3 regions of the Rhodococcus erythropolis R138 genome follow, and region 1 is predicted to be linked to each of the others. Evidence: riboswitches for the same ligand, from Rfam matches in the RefSeq annotation. Region 1 holds a riboswitch; each other region holds the start of a gene.
What was found. A riboswitch is a leader RNA that binds a small molecule or an ion and turns the genes downstream of it on or off. The one in region 1 is predicted to bind cobalamin.
Positions count from the first base shown of each region.

Region 2: it holds a riboswitch for cobalamin, as region 1 does, so the genes downstream of both, metE (5-methyltetrahydropteroyltriglutamate--homocysteine S-methyltransferase) here and H351_RS26585 (FecCD family ABC transporter permease) in region 1, are expected to answer to the same signal.
Region 3: it holds a riboswitch for cobalamin, as region 1 does, so the genes downstream of both, H351_RS28305 (CbtB domain-containing protein) here and H351_RS26585 (FecCD family ABC transporter permease) in region 1, are expected to answer to the same signal.

Region 1 covers NZ_CP007255.1:5,779,895-5,786,029, forward strand. The annotation lists gene H351_RS26570 ((2Fe-2S) ferredoxin domain-containing protein) at 208-909, opposite strand; gene H351_RS26575 (ABC transporter substrate-binding protein) at 906-1,943, opposite strand; gene H351_RS26580 (ABC transporter ATP-binding protein) at 1,964-2,782, opposite strand; gene H351_RS26585 (FecCD family ABC transporter permease) at 2,779-3,786, opposite strand; cobalamin riboswitch at 3,904-4,039, opposite strand; gene H351_RS26590 (TetR/AcrR family transcriptional regulator) at 4,056-4,568, opposite strand; gene H351_RS26595 (alpha/beta hydrolase) at 4,717-5,655, shown strand; gene H351_RS26600 (cation diffusion facilitator family transporter) at 5,666-6,135, shown strand, end outside.
Region 2 covers NZ_CP007255.1:2,028,373-2,034,507, reverse strand. The annotation lists gene H351_RS09555 (sensor histidine kinase) at 1-544, shown strand, start outside; gene H351_RS09550 (response regulator transcription factor) at 541-1,170, shown strand; gene H351_RS09545 (helix-turn-helix domain-containing protein) at 1,391-1,828, shown strand; cobalamin riboswitch at 1,926-2,134, shown strand; gene metE (5-methyltetrahydropteroyltriglutamate--homocysteine S-methyltransferase) at 2,294-4,558, shown strand; gene H351_RS09535 (ABC transporter substrate-binding protein) at 4,618-6,135, opposite strand, start outside.
Region 3 covers NZ_CP007255.1:6,168,911-6,175,045, reverse strand. The annotation lists gene H351_RS28325 (acetoin reductase) at 1-486, opposite strand, end outside; gene H351_RS28320 (hypothetical protein) at 706-1,851, shown strand; gene H351_RS28315 (flavin-containing monooxygenase) at 1,992-3,827, shown strand; gene H351_RS28310 (CbtA family protein) at 3,887-4,663, opposite strand; gene H351_RS28305 (CbtB domain-containing protein) at 4,654-4,848, opposite strand; cobalamin riboswitch at 4,874-5,012, opposite strand; gene mhuD (mycobilin-forming heme oxygenase MhuD) at 5,101-5,409, opposite strand; gene H351_RS28295 (alpha/beta fold hydrolase) at 5,455-6,135, shown strand, end outside.

The DNA.
Region 1 (6,135 bases):
GAAAACGAATCAGTCATCTCACAAAGGACATTCATATGCTCACCAACGCCATCAACGCTTTCCTCGCACTCTGGGGCAGCGCCTCCGTCGGCAGCAGTGGATACCAGATCCCGCCGGGAACCCTTCCCTTCGGCTCCTGAGACAGGACAACAGAACCCGCTGAGCGCACTTCGCGCTCAGCGGGTTCTCTGTTTCGCCGACCTGTATCTACCGGTCCAGAACGTGATCCACCAATTGATTCTCCTGACCTGCGACCAATGCTTCAGCGTCACCGGCGTCCACATGACCGAACCAGGTGCCACCGGGGTTCGCGATCACCAACGGGCCCAGGTTGCACGGGCTCAGACAACCGGTTCCCGTCACCTTTGCCGAAGTGCCTTTGGCCGCCGCACTCATGGCCCGGTGGAGAGGCCCTGCTCCGTACGCCATGCAGCGGGGCCCCTTGCACACCAACAGATGTGTATCGTGCTGCTCGATCACCGACCAAGCCGGACTGCGATACGACGCCGGACTGGCAGTGATCGGCTTTCCGGCCGCGCCGAGTTCATCGATCACCTGCGCGGCCACGGCAGCTTCGAGCGTTTCCGATTCGTGGAGCGAGACTTCCAGTTCGGCACCGATCCGGGTTTCGCGCCAGTTCGCAACCGCCTTGCTGGTCCACGTGAGCAGGTACCGATCCCTCGGCACCGCAACTGGAATCAACACGACCTTGCCCACGTCATCGGTATGCGCTCGATCGAGTTCCTCGTGAAGGCTCGGCGACGCGACATCGAGGTACGCAATACGAACGTCGGCGTCGGTGCCGGCCCGAACAGCGTCGAACATCCGTCGCGCGGCCGACTCGTCGAGGCCGCTGACGGTCGGCCGCAGTACGACGATCACCCGATTCGAACCACTGTCGACACTCATGCCGACGGCGCGGTTGTCCAGTCGATCCCGCTCGACGGAGCAAGTCCGAACTCTTCGATCTTCGCGCGCAGCTCTTCCGCGCCGTAGACGTTGGGGAATCCGCTGGTGAACATCGCGAGCGGGAGTACGACGAAGCGGTTCTGCTTGACGGCGTCGAGATCGCGTAGGCCTTCTCGGCTCTTGATCGCGTCGATCTTGCCCTGTACTTCGTCAGCGCTCTTCTTGTAATCCATGATCACGATGACGTCGGGTTCTGACTTCGCGACGGTCTCCCAGCTCGCTTTGAACCAGGTGTTGTCGACGTCGGCGAACACGTTGGTTCCCCCGGCGACGTCGATGATTCCGTTGGGGGCTCCGTTGCCTCCGCTGGTGTACAGATCTTCTTCACCGCTGTCGTAGATCAAGACCTTCGGCTTGTCGCCGGCATCTGGCGCGGACTCCAGACGTGCCAAACGTGAATCCAATTCGGTCAGTGCCTCGGCGGCAGTGTCCTCGGTTCCGAACAGCTTTCCGTAATTGGTCACGTCCGCACGAAGGGCATCCCACGGACCCATCGTGCCGAGCGCGGAATCCACTGCGGCACTCTGCCGACAACTATCGGAGATCCCATATGCATCGATGTCGTTGCTCTGCAGCGATTCCGGCGTCACACCGGAGGCTCCCTTGAACAAGCCACTGTAGGAGCCGACCACCAGGTCCGCCTGCTTACCCAGAATCGTCTCCATCGTGATCGTTCCGTCCAGGTGTGGGACGTCCGCAATTCCAGGGCCGAACATCGACTCCATGACCGCGTCGTTGTTCGTGTTCAACACGACGGCCGCGAGACGATCCAAACCGCCGACTCGGAGAATGGTGCCGATATTGGCCGCATTGCTTGTCGCAACGACGTTCTCGATCGGAAGCTGGAAAGTGCTTTCGGTCCCGCAGTTCTCCAATGTCACCGAAGTCTTGTCTGCAGCTTCGTCCACCGGTGCAGTTGCCGAGCAGCCGGCAACTGTCAACAACGCTGTCGCGGCTACAACCGCACCGAACAACGCTCGAGTCTTGACATGTATCAAAGTGCACTCTCCGAAAATGATTGTTGTAGTTGAGAATTTCGTGATTCGAATACGAGGTGTGAACGGCCTGTCGCGGGGTTCACGAGCTCGAAAGTCTCGACGCCGAAGACAGTTGCCACCACCGAGGTGGTGAGTACGTCGGATGGATGTCCGAACGCCCTGGCCACTCCATCCGCGAGCACGAGCACCCGATCGCACACTGCCGCAGCCAAATCGAGGTCGTGCAGTGCCATGATCACCGTCCGGTCCAACGACCGGACCAGATCGAGCAGTTCGAGTTGATGCCGGATGTCGAGATGATTGGTCGGCTCGTCGAGGATGAGCACGCCGGCGTCCTGCGCGAGACCTCGGGCGAGAAATACCCGCCGACGCTCGCCGCCGGAAAGCGTGTCCATCGAAGAGAGCCTGTGCTCGATCATTCCGACCTCGCCCAGAGCACGATCAACGACGGCATTCTCGTGCTTTCCGCCGACACTCCAGGGCTTTGTATGTGGCGTGCGCCCCAGAGTCACGTACTCGTGAACCAACAAATCGGCGGGACTCTGCTCTTCCTGCGCCACAAAAGAAATGGCTTTGGCCCGCGAACGCGCGGACATCGCGTGCACGGACTCGCCGCCGACGCGTACGTCACCGTCGGCGATCGGTCCGAGACCGGCAAGCGCACGCAACAAAGTCGACTTGCCCGATCCGTTCGGACCGACGACGCCTACTACTGCACCGGCGTCCGCCGCGATGTCGACGCCCTTGACGACGGTTCGGCGGTCGATGCGGACAACGACTCCGGACGCGGTCACCGCCAGGGCGCGGGCGCTCACGAACTGCCACCGAATCGGTAGCGCCGACGGCCGAGAAGCAGGAGAAACAGCGGGGCACCGATCACCCCGGTCACCACGCTCAGCGGGATCTCGGTCGGCCGCAACGAGGTCCGCGCCACGACGTCGACCCACACCAGGAACGACGCGCCGATCAGCGCTGCCGCCGGCAACACCACTCGATGTCTGGCTCCGACAAGCATGCGTGTGACGTGCGGTATGACCAAGCCTACGAAGGCAATCGCGCCGGACACTGCAACCATCGTGCCGACCAACGCTGCCAGCACGCCGAACAGCACGTTTCGCAGGGTTCGGATGGGAATACCGAGCGAAGCCGCGACGTTCGGTCCGGCCGCCAGCGCATCCAGCCAACCGTGCAGGGCGAACACCGCTGCCGTCAGCAGGAACACTACGATGACCGGCGCCCACAACTTGTCCCAGGATGCCCCGGCCAAACTTCCCAGGAGCCAGAACAATACGGACTGCGCGGCCTGGGAATCATTGGTACGCAGCACCAGAAAACTCGCGATCGCCGACAGGGCGGATGCGGTAACGGTGCCGGTCAGAACCAATCGCAGTGGAGTGATACCGCCTTGCAGCGTCGCGATGGTGAAGACGAGAATCGCAGCTCCCAACGCCCCGATCATCGCGCCGAAACTGAGCGCCCACACTCCCGCGCCGGCGAACAGTCCGGTGGTGATGACGGCGGTGGCACCGACACTCGCGCCGGACGACACTCCCAGCAGGTGGGGATCGGCAAGAGCGTTACGGACGAGGGTTTGCACCACCGCGCCGGCGACGGCAAGACCAGCGCCGACGGCCAGACCGAGCAGTACCCGCGGTGCTCTGATCCCCCACACGATCGCAAGTTCGGAACGCGTGACGGGTGGGCCTCCGAAGCGCGAGTGCACCACGTCCACCACAGTGGACACGGGGAGCATCTCGGATCCGAATGCCAACGCGCACACAGCAGAGAGCACGGTGACGACCAGCAGAGCGGGCAGCACGATACCCGGACTGAGCCGTCCTCGAGGCGCACCAGCCTTCGGCGAAGGCAGGTGGGTAGGTGGAGACAGAGCTCCGCCAACAGCATTCATGGTGTGACCGATCCATCCTCGTGGCATGACACAACGTCAACGAGGGTGGTATCTGGCTACGGTCGACGCAGGGACGACCTCACAGTGGCGGGACCGCGCCGGAATTGCACCGACTTCCCATTACCTCGATGATGACGTCAGAACCATAACGGACCGCAGTCACCATTCGATACACCGGATCAGGATTCCGACGCGATCATCGATCTCGCCTGCCGCACGACGGCTTCCGTTCGCACTCGAAGGTCTTCGGGTGAATCCGATTCCAGCACAACCCGATGCACCTGGCTGTCCACGGCAGTCACAGTCAGCCGCGACGTCAACAACGCATCGTCCGCACTGAAACCGCGGCTCTGCAAGTACTCCGAAAAACCCAGTACCAGTTGCCGATTCATTCCTTCGACCTGCGCGATGAGCTCACGCGTACGCGGAACCTGATCGTAGAGCAGGTGAAAGAACTCTCGCGGCTTACTGTTCACTTCGACCGCGCACTCCACCAACATCCGGACGGCCTCGTCCGGGGTGAGCTCACGCTCGACGATGTCGGCAAGGCAGAGCGCAAAACTCTCCCGCGCAGCACTCACGTGACGGTTCGCCAACTCCGCGAGGATCTCGTACTTGTCGCCGAAATACTGGTAGAGCGAGCCCACCGACACCCCTGCCTCGTCAGCGATCCGGTTGGTGGTCGCTGCCATGCCCTCCGACGCGAAAACGCGAGTAGCTGCCTCCAGGATCGCGTCGTAGGTAGCCCTCGAGCGCTGCTGGGAGGGCCTTTTCCGCCGAGTCGACACGGTCCTCCGATGCGAGTTGTCAGCCGCGACGCCGATACCGAGAATTGTGTAGGTGACCAGCGCCGATTACTCGAAGTTTATGCCCGACCGGTACACCGACCACATGCCGGCGCCGACCCCGACGTGGTGGGAGTGGAACGGCAACACCGTCCACGTCGCACGGGCAGTGGTTCCAGACGCGCCGGTTCGTGTTCTCGGCATCCACGGCGCCGGCGGCTACTCGGGCGCATTGTGGCCGTTCGCCGGGATCGGCGTGAAACTCGGAGCCGAAGTCCTCTTCCCTGATCTTCCGCTGTACGGCGACACCGTCGTAGCCGATCCCGCCGGCGTCCGGTACGAGCAGTGGGTCGATCTCCTCTGCGATCTCGTCCGGGCCGAGAAGGCAGCCGACGATCGGCCGCTGGTGTTGTTGGGCGCCAGCATCGGCGGTCTGCTGGCCTACGAGGTAGCCGCGCGGACCGGTCTGGCCGACGCCGTCGTCGCTACCTGCCTGCTCGATCCCTCGAATCCGTCGGCCAGAGCTGCCGCGGCGCGGTTCGGCCCGATGGGTGTCTACGGCGCTCCCCTGATGCGCCGCACCGAACGACTGGTGGGCCGTATCCGCGTGCCCATCCGTTGGGTCGCCGACGTCGCGAACATGAGCAGCAACCGTGAACTCGCGACGCTGTGCGCAACCGATCCGCGCGGTGGCGGTGTTCGGGTGCCACTCGGATTCCTCAGCAGCTACTTCTCGTTCGAGCACACCGCACCCGAAGCATTTCGGACGACGCCCGTTCTGCTCACCCACCCGGCCGCCGACCGATGGACGCCACCCGAACTGAGCTTGCAGTTCCTCCGCCGCATCAACGCACCCACCGAATTCGTGATGCTGGACGGGTGCGGGCACTTTCCCGTCGAAGAGCCGGGCCTGACGCAGTTCCACGACGCCGTCGACACACTGCTGCGCTCCGTCGCCGAGCGTCACCGCACGAAACCGTCGCCACCCGCCTAGCCTGAAGTTCGTGAGCATCGAACCCAAGGCCGAGCCGACGGGAAACGGCGACGAGAGCACCACGACAGTCGTACTGGCGTTTGCGGCTAACGCGCTGATCGCCGGGGCCAAGACGGCGGCCGCCATCGTCACCGGATCTGCATCGATGGTCGCCGAGGCCACCCACTCCTGGGCCGATACCGGCAACGAAGTGCTGCTGCTGATCGCGAACCGCCGCTCGAAAAGGGTTCCCGACCGAGACCAGCCACTCGGGTACGGCCGGGAGGCCTACATCTGGTCGATGTTCGCCGCCCTCGGACTCTTCGCGCTCGGCGCAGGTGTGTCGATCACCCACGGCATCCAGGAACTGTTCCATTCCGAACCGGCCACCGACTTCGGTGTCGCCTACGCAGTCCTCGGCGTCTCGTTCATCCTCGAAGGCATCTCGTTCCGGCAGGCGTACAAGCAACTCCGAACCGAAGCATCCGCCGTGAACCGCGA
Region 2 (6,135 bases), 2.5 Mb from region 1:
GATGGCGCGCGATCTGCACGACATCCTCGGGCACTCGCTGACCGTCATCACGATCAAAGCCGAACTGGCCAATCGCCTACTCGATGTCGATATCGAACGTGCGCGCAACGAACTCGACGACCTCGAAAGACTTTCGCGTGACGCGTTGGCAGACGTGCGCTCGGCCGTCGAAGGATTTCGTGGGATTTCTCTTCCCGTCGAGATAGCCCGAGCACGAGAGGCATTGCGTGCGGCTGGTATCGAGGACGAGGTGCCGAGCAGTACCGACATGGTTCCCACGCGTCTTCGCGAACTCTTTGCATGGACGATCCGTGAGGGCGTCACCAACGTCGTTCGACACAGCGGTGCGACCCACTGCCGGATCACGGTCGACGAAAATAGTGCGTCGGTCGTCGACGACGGGCAAGGGGCCGGGTCGACGTCTTCCGGCAACGGTCTGATCGGATTGCGCGAGCGCGCCGGAGCGTCGGGCGCACGAGTGATCATCACTCATCCCCAGCCGCAGGGGTTTGCACTTCAGGTAGTCGAACAGGAGACAGAGTGAACAGCCAGGGCGATCGAGCAACCATACGGCTGCTCTTGGCGGACGACCAGGCGCTCGTGCGAGGAGCGTTGGCCGCACTACTCGATCTGGAATCCGACCTCTCCGTGGTGGCCGAGGTCGGTCGCGGCGACGAGGTTGTGGCCGCCGTTCTCGAACACCACCCGGATGTCGCGCTTCTGGACGTCGAGATGCCCGGCATGGACGGAATCGCCGCGACGGCGGCCCTTCGCGAGGCAGCACCCGACACCCGAGTCCTGATCGTCACCACGTTCGGACGTCCCGGATTTCTTCGCAAAGCCCTGCACGCCGGGGCCGGCGGGTTCGTCGTCAAGGACACACCCGCCAGGCAGTTGGCCGACGCAGTCAGGCGTGTCCACGCCGGACTGCGCGTCGTCGATCCCACCCTTGCGGCCGACAGCCTCGTCAGCGGCGAGTCGCCTCTGACGGAGCGTGAGACCCAAGTACTGCGCGCCGCTCATGACGGCGCACCCGTGGCAGCCATCGCAGGGGCGCTCTTCTTGTCCGCAGGGACGGTTCGAAATCATCTGTCATCCGCAATGGGTAAGACGGGTGCGTCGACGCGCGCGGAAGCCGTCAGAATCGCCGAGTCGAACGGCTGGCTCTGATCCGCGTGGCCGGAATCCACTTCCCCGGCAAATAGTTCGCGGTTCGATTCTTGACGGCGATTTGTCCAAATCACTCAAAGTAGGGACCTTCTACCCTAGGGATTTTCCCTGCAAACGACCCCCTTCGCGAGAATCCAAAACAGCTAATCGTTCGATAACTGGCTATGATGCAGTTAATTGAATCGACGGAGCCTGTGCGTAACGGGGGAAGGGACGTCTCATGTCGAACCAGTTCAACGATCGCTTGAACTCGCTGTTCGAGACTGCCGACTTTCACGTCACCAACGCGATGGTCGTTCGCGGCATGACCGAGTTCGGCTGCCGCATCTCGACGCCGTACCTGTCCCAACTGCGCACCGGCGTCCGAACCAACCCGTCACCCGAAGTGGTTGCCGCCCTCGCCCACTTCTTCAACGTCCATCCGGACTACTTCTACGCCCCGTCCGATCAAACTCCGCCCGCGATCTCGGGCGGCGAGGCGGACCTCTCTCTCCTCGAACAGCTGCACAACGTGCGCCTGCGAAACCTCACCTCTCGCGTCGTCGATCTATCGCCGTCTTCGCAGGATCTGCTTGTCGAAATGGCGGAGAATCTACGTTCCTCCGAGAATCTTCCGCGCGTACCACCGGACTCGAATTCCTACATGTCACGCGCGTAGCGCCCTTCGCCGACTCTCCTTGACTGCTCAGGGAGGGTTGGCCTTATGCTGGTCGATGCAGCTGGTTCGCCCGGCGCGGTCATGAGGAGCCCCGAAGACCGTTCCCGGCGTCGAAGCCCCGTCAGCGCAAGCTGTCGGAGTGAGAGGGAACCCGGTGAAAATCCGGGACTGTCCCGCAGCGGTAAGCAGGAACGACCGCCGTTTATGTGCACTGGGCATCCGCCTGGGAAGCGACGGCCAGTAGGTTCGATCCAACTCGATCGAGTGCCCGCGAGTCCGAAGACCTGCCGACTGTGTCGGGCACGCCGTGCCCGACGGTCCACCGCCTCGTGGAATGGGCGTGTAGATCTCCATCGGACCTCGTGTGCGGTGCGGGCAGTACTGTCCGCCGAAACTCGAGGTCTCGTGAGGTGTACCCGTCTGCCGGCAGTGGCCATCAATGCATTGGCAATCTGGAGAAACTCCGTGACAACAACATTCACTTCGACCGTGCTGGGCTCACCGCGCATCGGTCCTCATCGAGAACTCAAGCGGGCAACCGAAAGCTACTGGGCAGGGCGCATCGACGCCGACGCCCTGCAGGCTGGCGCCCGTGACCTCCGTCGGCAGGGCTTGGCCGACCTCCGTGACCTGGGCCTCGACTCCATCCCGGTCAATACCTTCTCCTTCTACGACCAGATGCTCGACACCGCAGTTCTTCTCGGCGCGCTGCCCGACCGCGTCGCGTCGGTCGCCGATCCGTTGGACCGCTACTTTGCCGCTGCCCGTGGGACGGACACCATCGCGCCACTCGAAATGACGAAGTGGTTCGACACCAACTACCACTACCTGGTGCCGGAGATTTCACCGTCCACCACGTTCGCACTCGACCCGTCCAAGGTCTTGTCCGAACTGGCAGAAGCACTTTCCGACGGCATTGCAGCCCGCCCGGTCGTCATCGGACCGGTCACCTTCCTGCTGCTCTCGAAGGCTGTCGGCACAGACGAGCCGCTGCTCTCGCGGCTCGACGAACTACTCCCCCTCTACGCGGATCTACTCGGTCGGCTCGCGAAGGCCGGTGCGAGCTGGATTCAGCTCGACGAACCCGCCCTCGTGGGCGATCGCACCGACGAGGAAATCGAAGCGGCACGCGCTGCGTACGAACAGCTTTCAGCGCTGCCTAAGCGGCCGTCGATCCTGTTGGCGTCGTACTTCGGTTCGCTGCGTGACGCGTTGCCCGCGCTTGCGTCCACCGGCGTCGAAGGATTTGCCGTCGACCTGGTGGCCGGTCAGGATTCGATCGGCTCCGTACCTGAACTCGCCCGCAAACTAATCGTCGCCGGAGTGGTCGACGGACGAAACATCTGGCGGTCCGATCTGGACTCGGCACTGAGCACTTTGGGTGCCTTGTTCGGCAGCGTGGACACGCTTGCCGTCTCCACGTCGTGCTCCCTGCTGCACGTTCCGTACACACTCGACGCTGAGTCCGATGTCGACAAGGCCCTGCGCTCGTGGCTCGCGTTCGGCACCGAGAAGGTCAAGGAAGTAGTAACTCTCGCAACCGCTCTCACACAGGGCCGAGAGTCGGTGGAGGACGAGTTCGCTCTGGCACGAGCGGCCGCGTCGACCCGCAAGGACGATCGCAGACTCAATGATGCGAGTGTTCGAGGCCGTCTGGACGCGGTGCTGAACTCGGCGACCGGTCGCGCGCCCGCCGCCGAACGTCGCGCTGCCCAGGACGAGCTGCTTTCTCTGCCGCCGCTGCCCACGACGACCATCGGTTCGTACCCGCAAACCTCGAAGATCCGCATCGCTCGCGCAGCGCTGCGCAAGGGCGAGATCGACGAAGCCGAGTACGTCAACCGTATGCGCGCCGAAATTGCCGAAGTTGTTGCGCTCCAGGAAAAGCTGGACCTGGACGTGCTTGTGCACGGTGAGCCGGAACGCAACGACATGGTCCAGTACTTCGCGGAGCAGTTGGACGGATTCTTCGCCACCGCCAACGGTTGGGTCCAGTCGTACGGCACCCGCTGCGTGCGTCCGCCGATTCTGTACGGCGACGTCTCGCGCGCGAAGCAGATGACCGTCGACTGGATCACGTACGCACAGTCCCTGACCGACAAGCCGGTCAAGGGCATGCTCACCGGACCCGTCACCATTCTGGCCTGGTCGTTCGTCCGCGACGACCAACCCCTCGCCGACTCGGCAAATCAAGTCGCACTGGCCATTCGAGACGAGACCGTCGATCTGCAGGCCGCCGGAATCGGAATCATCCAGGTCGACGAACCGGCTCTGCGAGAACTACTCCCACTGCGTGCCGAGGATCAGCGCGCCTACCTGGACTGGTCGGTCGGCGCCTTCCGGTTGGCCACCTCGGGCGTCGCGGATTCCACCGCGATCCACACGCACCTGTGCTACTCCGAGTTCGGAGCGGTGATCGGCGCCATCGCCGGCCTCGACGCGGACGTCACGTCCATCGAGGCGGCACGCTCACACATGGAGGTCCTCGACGATCTCAGTTCGGTCGGGTTCGATCTCGGCGTCGGCCCCGGTGTTTACGACATCCACTCGCCGCGGGTGCCGAGCGTCGACGAAATTGCCGAATCACTGCGTGAGGCACTCAAAGCTGTTCCGGTCGAGCGGTTGTGGGTCAATCCGGACTGCGGATTGAAGACACGGGGGCCGATCGAGGTCGAAGCGTCGCTTCGTAACCTCGTCGAAGCCGCGAAGGTGGTACGAGCGGAGCTTTAGGGGCGAAGCCCCGGTGCGCCTTTTTGGTGGTGGGCACTACCAAAAAGGCGCACGGGGGGTCAGCTCAACCACGTGTTGCCGAAGAGCAGAATCCCGTCCGCACTCGGCATCACTCCGTGCACGTTCTCGCGCCACGGGATGAAAACCTTGCCGGAGTTGACCACGGCCATCGGCGCCGTCTCGTTGACCACGGTCTGAATATCGTCGATGACGGCTCGCCGCTCATCCTCGCCCGACGCTGTTTGCAACTTGCCGAGCAACTCGTCCATCCGAGCGTTCTTGTAGCCGAGAATGTTCGACGGCGATTCGCTGAACAGGTTGCCGTACATACGCACGAACGGTGACTCTTCCAGCACGTTGAACGCGAAGTAGGACACGTCGTAGTCATGCTTCGCGTACAGCATGGAAATCAGATCGTTGATGCTGGTTGCGTAGGTGATGTCGACCGTGAAACCCACTGCCTGCAAGAGCGACTGAAACGTCAGTGCGCTGCGCTGCGTCGCCGGATCGTTCATACCGACGTACGTCAGTTTTCCGTCGTAACCGTCGGCCTTCGCCTCGGCGAGATACTTCTTCGCCGCCTCGGGGTCGAAGCCGTTCCCGGCCACCGATCCGTGCCACTGCGACCACGACGCGAACATGTCGGTGCCGGGTTCGCCGAAGCCGCCCTGAACTCGCTCGTTGAACGTAGTCGGGTCCACCGCAGCGACAATCGCCTTACGCACGCGCTCGTCCTTCGCTGCCCGATCGTCGCGCTGATTGATTGCCAGAACGCCGGCCATGCTGGCCGAGTACACAAATCCTGGATCACCGGCTTCGAAAGCCTCGTGTATGAAATCGGGAGACTTCAGATAGGCGACCTGAATTCCGTCGGTGTGCAATCCCTCGAGTTTGCTCTTCTCGTTGACGATTGCCGGAAAGCGCAACTTCTCGAGGTACGGTGCCCCGTCCCAGTACGTCGGACGGGCAGCGAGCACCAATTCGTCCTGGGAGGCGAACTTCTCGACGGTGAACGGACCTGCCCCGATCGGGGTGAACGTGCCGGTAGCCATCGACGAGGGCGCGACGATCATGCCGGGACCGGTGGTGAACATGATCGGGAACTCGTCCCACGGCTGCGCCAATGTGAAGACGACCGTACTCGGATCCGGTGAATTCGTCTCGCGCACAGTGGTCTTCCACACCAGCGCGTGAGTTCCCTTCTTCTGCAGATAGTGATCGATACTCCACAGGACTGCCGCACTGTCCATCGGAGTGCCGTCGCTGAAGGTGACGCCGTCGCGCAATTTCAGTGTCCACACCGTGTTGTCGCCGTTGGCCGACAAAGACTGCGCCAAGTGGGGAACGTATTCGCCCGCCGCCGTATCGAAGCGCATCAGAAGGTCGTAGATGGCCGCCATTTCGCTACCACCGGTAGCGCCGCCGTCCTGACGGTCAGCCGGATCGAGACTGCTGATCCCGTTGTAGGTGGCAAACGACACGGTGCCACCCGAGCGCGGCTCTCCCCCGTTGTTCTGGTCACCGACAACTCCGACCGTCACGTCCGATGCATCCGTGGTCGTACCTTGGCTGCTACC
Region 3 (6,135 bases), 390 kb from region 1:
GACCGCGAATTTTGTTGCGCTGTAAACACCTAACATGGCGAACCCGTCATGACCGGCGATGGACGACGCGTTGATGATCTTTCCGCGCTGACCGAGCGCCTGGAACTTTGCCGCTGCGGCTTGAATTCCCCACAGGACACCGTCGACGTTGACGCTCCAGATCTTGGAGACCTCGTCCGGCGTCGCATCGGAGATCGGGCCGACGAGAGCGATTCCCGCGTTGTTGACGATGACGTCGAATCCGCTCAACTCACTGTGCGCGTGTTCGACTGCGGCGTGAACCTGCGCGCGATCGCTGACATCGGCGATAAACGTCGTCGCACGACGACCGATCTGTCTGATCTCGTCGGCAACCGCATCCAGCTTGGTCTGGTCGAGGTCGACCAACGCGATGTCGGCGCCGTCGTGGGCGAGGCGGAGAGCGATTCCGCGTCCGATTCCTTGGCCGGCGCCGGTGACCAGTACTACCTTGCCCGTGATGCTCATGCAGATCTCCTCGTAAGCAGTGAACCAGTCGGTTGTGAACCGGTGAGTGATTTGTATGTGACGGCGACCACAATGCGGAAGGGTTGCACCGTGTTGCAATTCCGGAAAATCGGACAGCAGTTGCAACCCTCGGCAACCCTCCCGGTACCCCGCGCGACGGTTCCATAGTTGCGCCACCACTTCGCGAATCATCTTGCGAGACAATCTGGGAGAGGGCACATGACCGCTACAGTCGACACACCCACGGAACCGGCCACGCCGAGCCGACAACCGTCACGCCGCTGGATCGGGTTCGGGATCGCGAACCTCGTGATCGTTCTCGTGCTGGCCGTGGCGAGTTGGTACCTTCTGGCCGATCCGACCACCAGTCCCTGGAGTTTCTATCCTCTGCCGTTCAACGCGGCGCTTTTCTGGGCAATCCTTTTTGTTGTGTTCATCGGCTTCAATTGCGAGTTCGCCGGCTTCGATCGACTCCCACAGTCGGCGAAAGGCTTGGCGATCATGGTCGCGACCGCGGCCTTCGCCGTCGTGGTGACGTGGCTCCTGGCAAACGGCTTGGGGAGTTTGTACCCGGATTTCGCGGCCGATCGTGAGGGCGGCCTCGGATATTTCGCGGGTGCGCTGTTCGTGCTCTTCGGCTTCGGGACCTGGGTGATGGTGGTCCTGAACTGGCAGCATTGGCCGTGGACTTCCCTAGGGATGAAGCAGCCGTTGGTGGGTTTGTGTGAGATCGCGTTTGTCGCCGTTCCGACGCTGGCGCTGTACTTCGTGTTCGGTCTGCCGTCCGTGTCGCTGTCCGCCACGGATCCGTTGATGACCGTCGACACCGTACTCGGGTGGTTCTACTGCGTCGTGGTGGTCGTGATCCTGACTGGCCAGACGCTCGACAACTGGCCGTGGCGACTGTTCGGCGGCGGCGGTAAGACGGCGCTCGCAGCCACGATCGGTAACTTCGCCGTCGGAACCGGCTTGTACTTCGTGGCACTTCCGGTCGTGAAGGTGTTGGTGGGAAGCGATGCCGTTGCCGAGTTGGGTGGTGTGGTCCATCAGTTCCCGGCGCAGCTCGGTGTGTGCTGGGCCTTCTGGATGATCTTCTGGGCCAACGCCTTCGGTAACAAGCCCACGGGCTTTGCGGACGGGGTCAACCTGGCGATCCGCGCGCTGCTCACGTTTGCGCTCGCGGTGGTCACATTCTTGTTCTATTACCGCTTTGCGGCAGAGCACATTCTTCACGAGCCGGCAGTTGTCGACGGATTGCACGGCAATGCACTGGGTTTCGTGGACTGGGCCGTGTTGTGGACGCTGTTCTACGTCGTGGGATTTCAGTCGCTGGGACTCGGCAAATTCAAGCCTACTGAGGGGTGAGTCGGTTGCCCGCACATCGGTGCGGGTAACCGGTATCGGGCGGCGGCACCGCGCCCGCTGATTGCAACAGACTGCAACGCTTGTGACCGGGGCCACTTATGGGATGTGCTGTGTGTCACATTCACAAACAAGGAGAAGTGATGACGCAAACCATCGATTCCGCAGTCACCCCCGAGGTGAAGTTGACGGCGGTGACACCTCAGGAACGCGTCGACGCCTGGCTGGCGGATTTCGAGTCGGCCCTCGCGGCTCGTGACATCGAGCGTGTGGCAGGCAAATTTGCACTCGACAGCTTCTGGCGAGACTTGGTGTCGTTCACCTGGAACATCAAGACCGTCGAAGGTCGCGAGCAGATTGCCGACATGCTCTCCGAGCGTCTCGACGACACCGATCCTTCGGGATTCCGGACCACCGAGACACCCGACGAAGCCGACGGCGTCACGTCGGCCTGGATCGAATTCGAGACTGCAACCGGTCGCGCGCACGGGCACCTTCGTTTGAAAGGAGATGAAGGTTGGACCCTGCTGACGTCGTTGCAGGAATTGAAGGGACACGAAGAAGGTAAGGGCACTCGCCGGCCTCGTGGAGCCAAGCACGGAGCAGACCCGAACCGCATCACGTGGGCCGAGCAGAAGGAGATCGAGGATCGCGAACTCGGTTACACCACACAGCCTTACGTCGTGATCGTCGGCGGCGGACAGGGAGGCATCGCCCTCGGTGCCCGGATGCGCCAACTCGGAGTTCCGGCCATCGTGATCGACAGCCACGAGCGGCCGGGTGATCAGTGGCGCGGACGCTACAAGTCCCTGTGCCTGCACGACCCGGTTTGGTACGACCACCTGCCATACATGCCGTTCCCCGACAACTGGCCGGTGTTCGCGCCCAAGGACAAGATCGGCGACTGGCTCGAGATGTACACCAAGGTCATGGAGGTTCCGTACTGGAGTTCCACGACCTGCACCTCTGCGTCGTTCGACGAGAAGACCCAGGAATGGACCGTCGAGGTCAACCGCAACGGCGAGAAGCTGACGTTGCGTCCCAAGCAGTTGGTGATGGCGACGGGTATGTCCGGCAAGGCCAACGTTCCGACGTTCCCCGGGCAGGACAAGTTCCTCGGCGATCAGCACCACTCGAGCAAGCACCCCGGCCCGGATCAGTACGTGGGCAAGAAGGTCGTCGTGATCGGGGCCAATAACTCCTCGCACGACATCTGCGGCGCACTGTGGGAGAACGGCATCGACGTCACGATGGTGCAGCGCAGCTCGACGCACATCGTGAAGTCGGATTCGCTGATGGATTTGGGCTTGGGCGATCTGTACTCGGAGCGAGCACTGGCCGCGGGCATGACGACACACAAGGCAGACCTCACGTTCGGTTCGCTGCCGTACCGGATCATGCACGAGTTTCAGATCCCGGTGTACGACGCAATCCATGAGCGCGACAAGGATTTCTACGATCGCCTCGAGAAGGCGGGCTTCGAGCACGACTGGGGCGACGACGGTTCAGGTCTGTTCATGAAGTACCTACGCCGCGGCTCGGGGTACTACATCGACGTAGGCGCGGCCGAACTGGTCGCGAACGGGGACATCAAGCTCGCGCACGGCAACATTCGTGAGCTGACCGAGAACAGCGTGATCCTCGAAGACGGTACGGAATTGCCTGCCGACGTGGTGGTCTACGCGACCGGCTACGGCTCGATGAACGGCTGGGTGGCGGATCTGATCGGTCAGGACACCGCCGACAAGGTCGGCAAGGTGTGGGGCCTGGGGTCGAACACCACCAAGGATCCGGGACCGTGGGAAGGCGAGCAGCGCAACATGTGGAAGCCGACGCAGCAGGAAGCGCTGTGGTTCCACGGAGGCAATCTGCACCAGTCGCGCCACTACTCGCTGTACTTGGCGTTGCAGTTGAAGGCGCGTTACGAGGGCATCCCGACGCCGGTGTACGGACTGCAGGAAGTGCATCACCTGAGCTGAAATAGAACTGCTGTGCGCCTTTATTAACCGCCCGCGGTTAATAAAGGCGCACAGCAGGTTCAGCGAAGGGCGTACTTCTTTGCTACTTCGGTGTTCTTGGTCGCGCGCTCGGTGAGGAAGGCGAATGCCAACCCGAGTACGAGCCAGAGCGTCGCCTGCGTAGCGAGCGAGGAAAGTCGGAACTCCCACAGCAGAGTTGCCGGGAAGTCCTCGCCCACCTCGTTGATGCCGGGAAGCGAGACGTAACCGATCGTGGCGATCACCAGGAACGCAGCCACCGGAGCAGCGATGCGCACGCTGAGGAACTCGTGCCCGGAAACTGCCTTTGCCGCCGCTGCTGCCGCGGTGACGGACAGTAGCCCGAGAATCACGGCGGCCAGCCACAGCAGTGTGCGCTGGTTGATGGTGTCGGGATCTCCGACGGCCGGCGGATTGGCCGGGTACTTGAAGAAGGGCACGGCCTCGATGGCCAGCCAACCACCGACGGCGATGGTGATCGCCAACAACGGCCCGGACATTCCGGTGAGTCGTCGAGCGTAATTGGCAACGACCGAGAAGATCGCCCCGAGTGCCAGTCCGGCCAGCGCTGTGGCCAGGAACAGCCCGGCGCGCTGCCCGTCGCGGCTCACCAGTGGTTCTTCTTCGTCACCGTGCGAATGCCCAGCGGCTTCGCCGGCAACCTCACCGGTGGCGCTGTTGGCTTCTTCGATCGCAATGGCGGCATTGACGTGCGGTTCACCCAGCACGAATGCAACTCCGCCGGCAAGGATGCCTGCGATCAAACCAGCCAACAAACCACGAATGAGAAGCTTCGTGAAATTGTCGACTAGTGGCACGGCAGGCCCATCAAGTGTCGACCGTCGTGCATCAATTCATGCATGTACATGCCGGTGCGAGAGATAGCGCCCTGGTCGAATCCGACCAGGTAGAGAGCGAGCATCGCGAACAGAACTACTGCAGCGGCGAGGAAAGCAAGACGAGTCGAATCGATCGACGTATCGGGAGAATAGGCGAGAGCCATCGAAGCCTCCTGGGATTTTCGCGTCCCCTAGGTCCATGCGATGGCCGAAGTGTCTGGCTGTCGAAATAGTCGTGCCGAAAAAGGCACTTCACCTCGAATTACAGTGGCGCGACCGCTCCGGGCTTTCACCGGATTCCTGTCGGACCATCGCGTTTACATGCGAACTTTTGCACTACTGCCCGCACCGTGTCAACGCGTGAAGCCGAGATGACCGTCGATTGTGCCCGCCAAGGCGGGCACAATCGTTCGAGATCAGCTCTTTGCGGCGACGTCCAGGACAACTTCGAACTCGAGCAACGACGCACCCGAAGCGACGGGCTTCGCACGCTCGCCGGAATGGGCTTCGCGGGCAGGGCCGTCACGCCAATCGGCGAACGCCTGCTCGGACTCCCACTGCGTCACCACGAAGTAACGGCTCTCACCTGCGGTGGGGCGGAGGAGTTGGAATCCGAGAAAGCCCGGGGAGTTCTCGACTGCATGAGCGCGTGCTGCGAAGCGCTTCTCCAGTTCGGGGCCGGCGCCCTCGGGGACCTCGATTGCATTGATCTTCACGACTGCCATGCAAGCGACATTACCCGCGCACCTTCACCGCGTACCGTGACACTCGTGTTGCATGACGAAGGTGGAACAGGACAACCGATTCTGTTGTTGCACGGCCTCATGGGCAGCTCGAGGACGTGGCGACGCCAGGTGCCGTGGATCCGCGAGTTCGGCCACGTCTACACGTTCGACGCCGCCGGTCACGGCCGGCCCGCGCCGTCAGAGCTGACCACCGAGGCATTCGTCGACGACCTGGCATCTGCCGTTGCGTCCATCGAGGAGCCGATGATCGTGATCGGCCATTCGATGGGGGCTCTGCACGCGTGGTGCTTCGCCGCATCGCATCCCGAAAAGGTTTGTGCACTGGTCCTCGAAGACATGGCTCCGGATTTTCGCGGACGCACCGCCGCGGATTGGGCTCAGATGATCTCGGCGTGGCCGCAGCCGTTTGCTTCCGAGGACGCGATGAAGGAATTCTTCGGGCCCGTCGCCGGCCAGTACTTTCTCGACTCTTTCGACCGCCGCGACGACGGGTGGTACCTGCACGGCGAGGTGTCGACCTTCCGCGACATCTCGGAGGAGTGGGGCACGAGGCATTTCTGGGATCAGTGGAAGGCGATCGACGTGCCGACCTTGCTGATCGAGGGAGAGTTCACCATCACCCCCGAGGGACAGATGCGAGAGATGGCCGAGAGGCCGGGAACTCGGTACGTACGTATTGCCGATGCAGGCCACCTGGTTCACGAC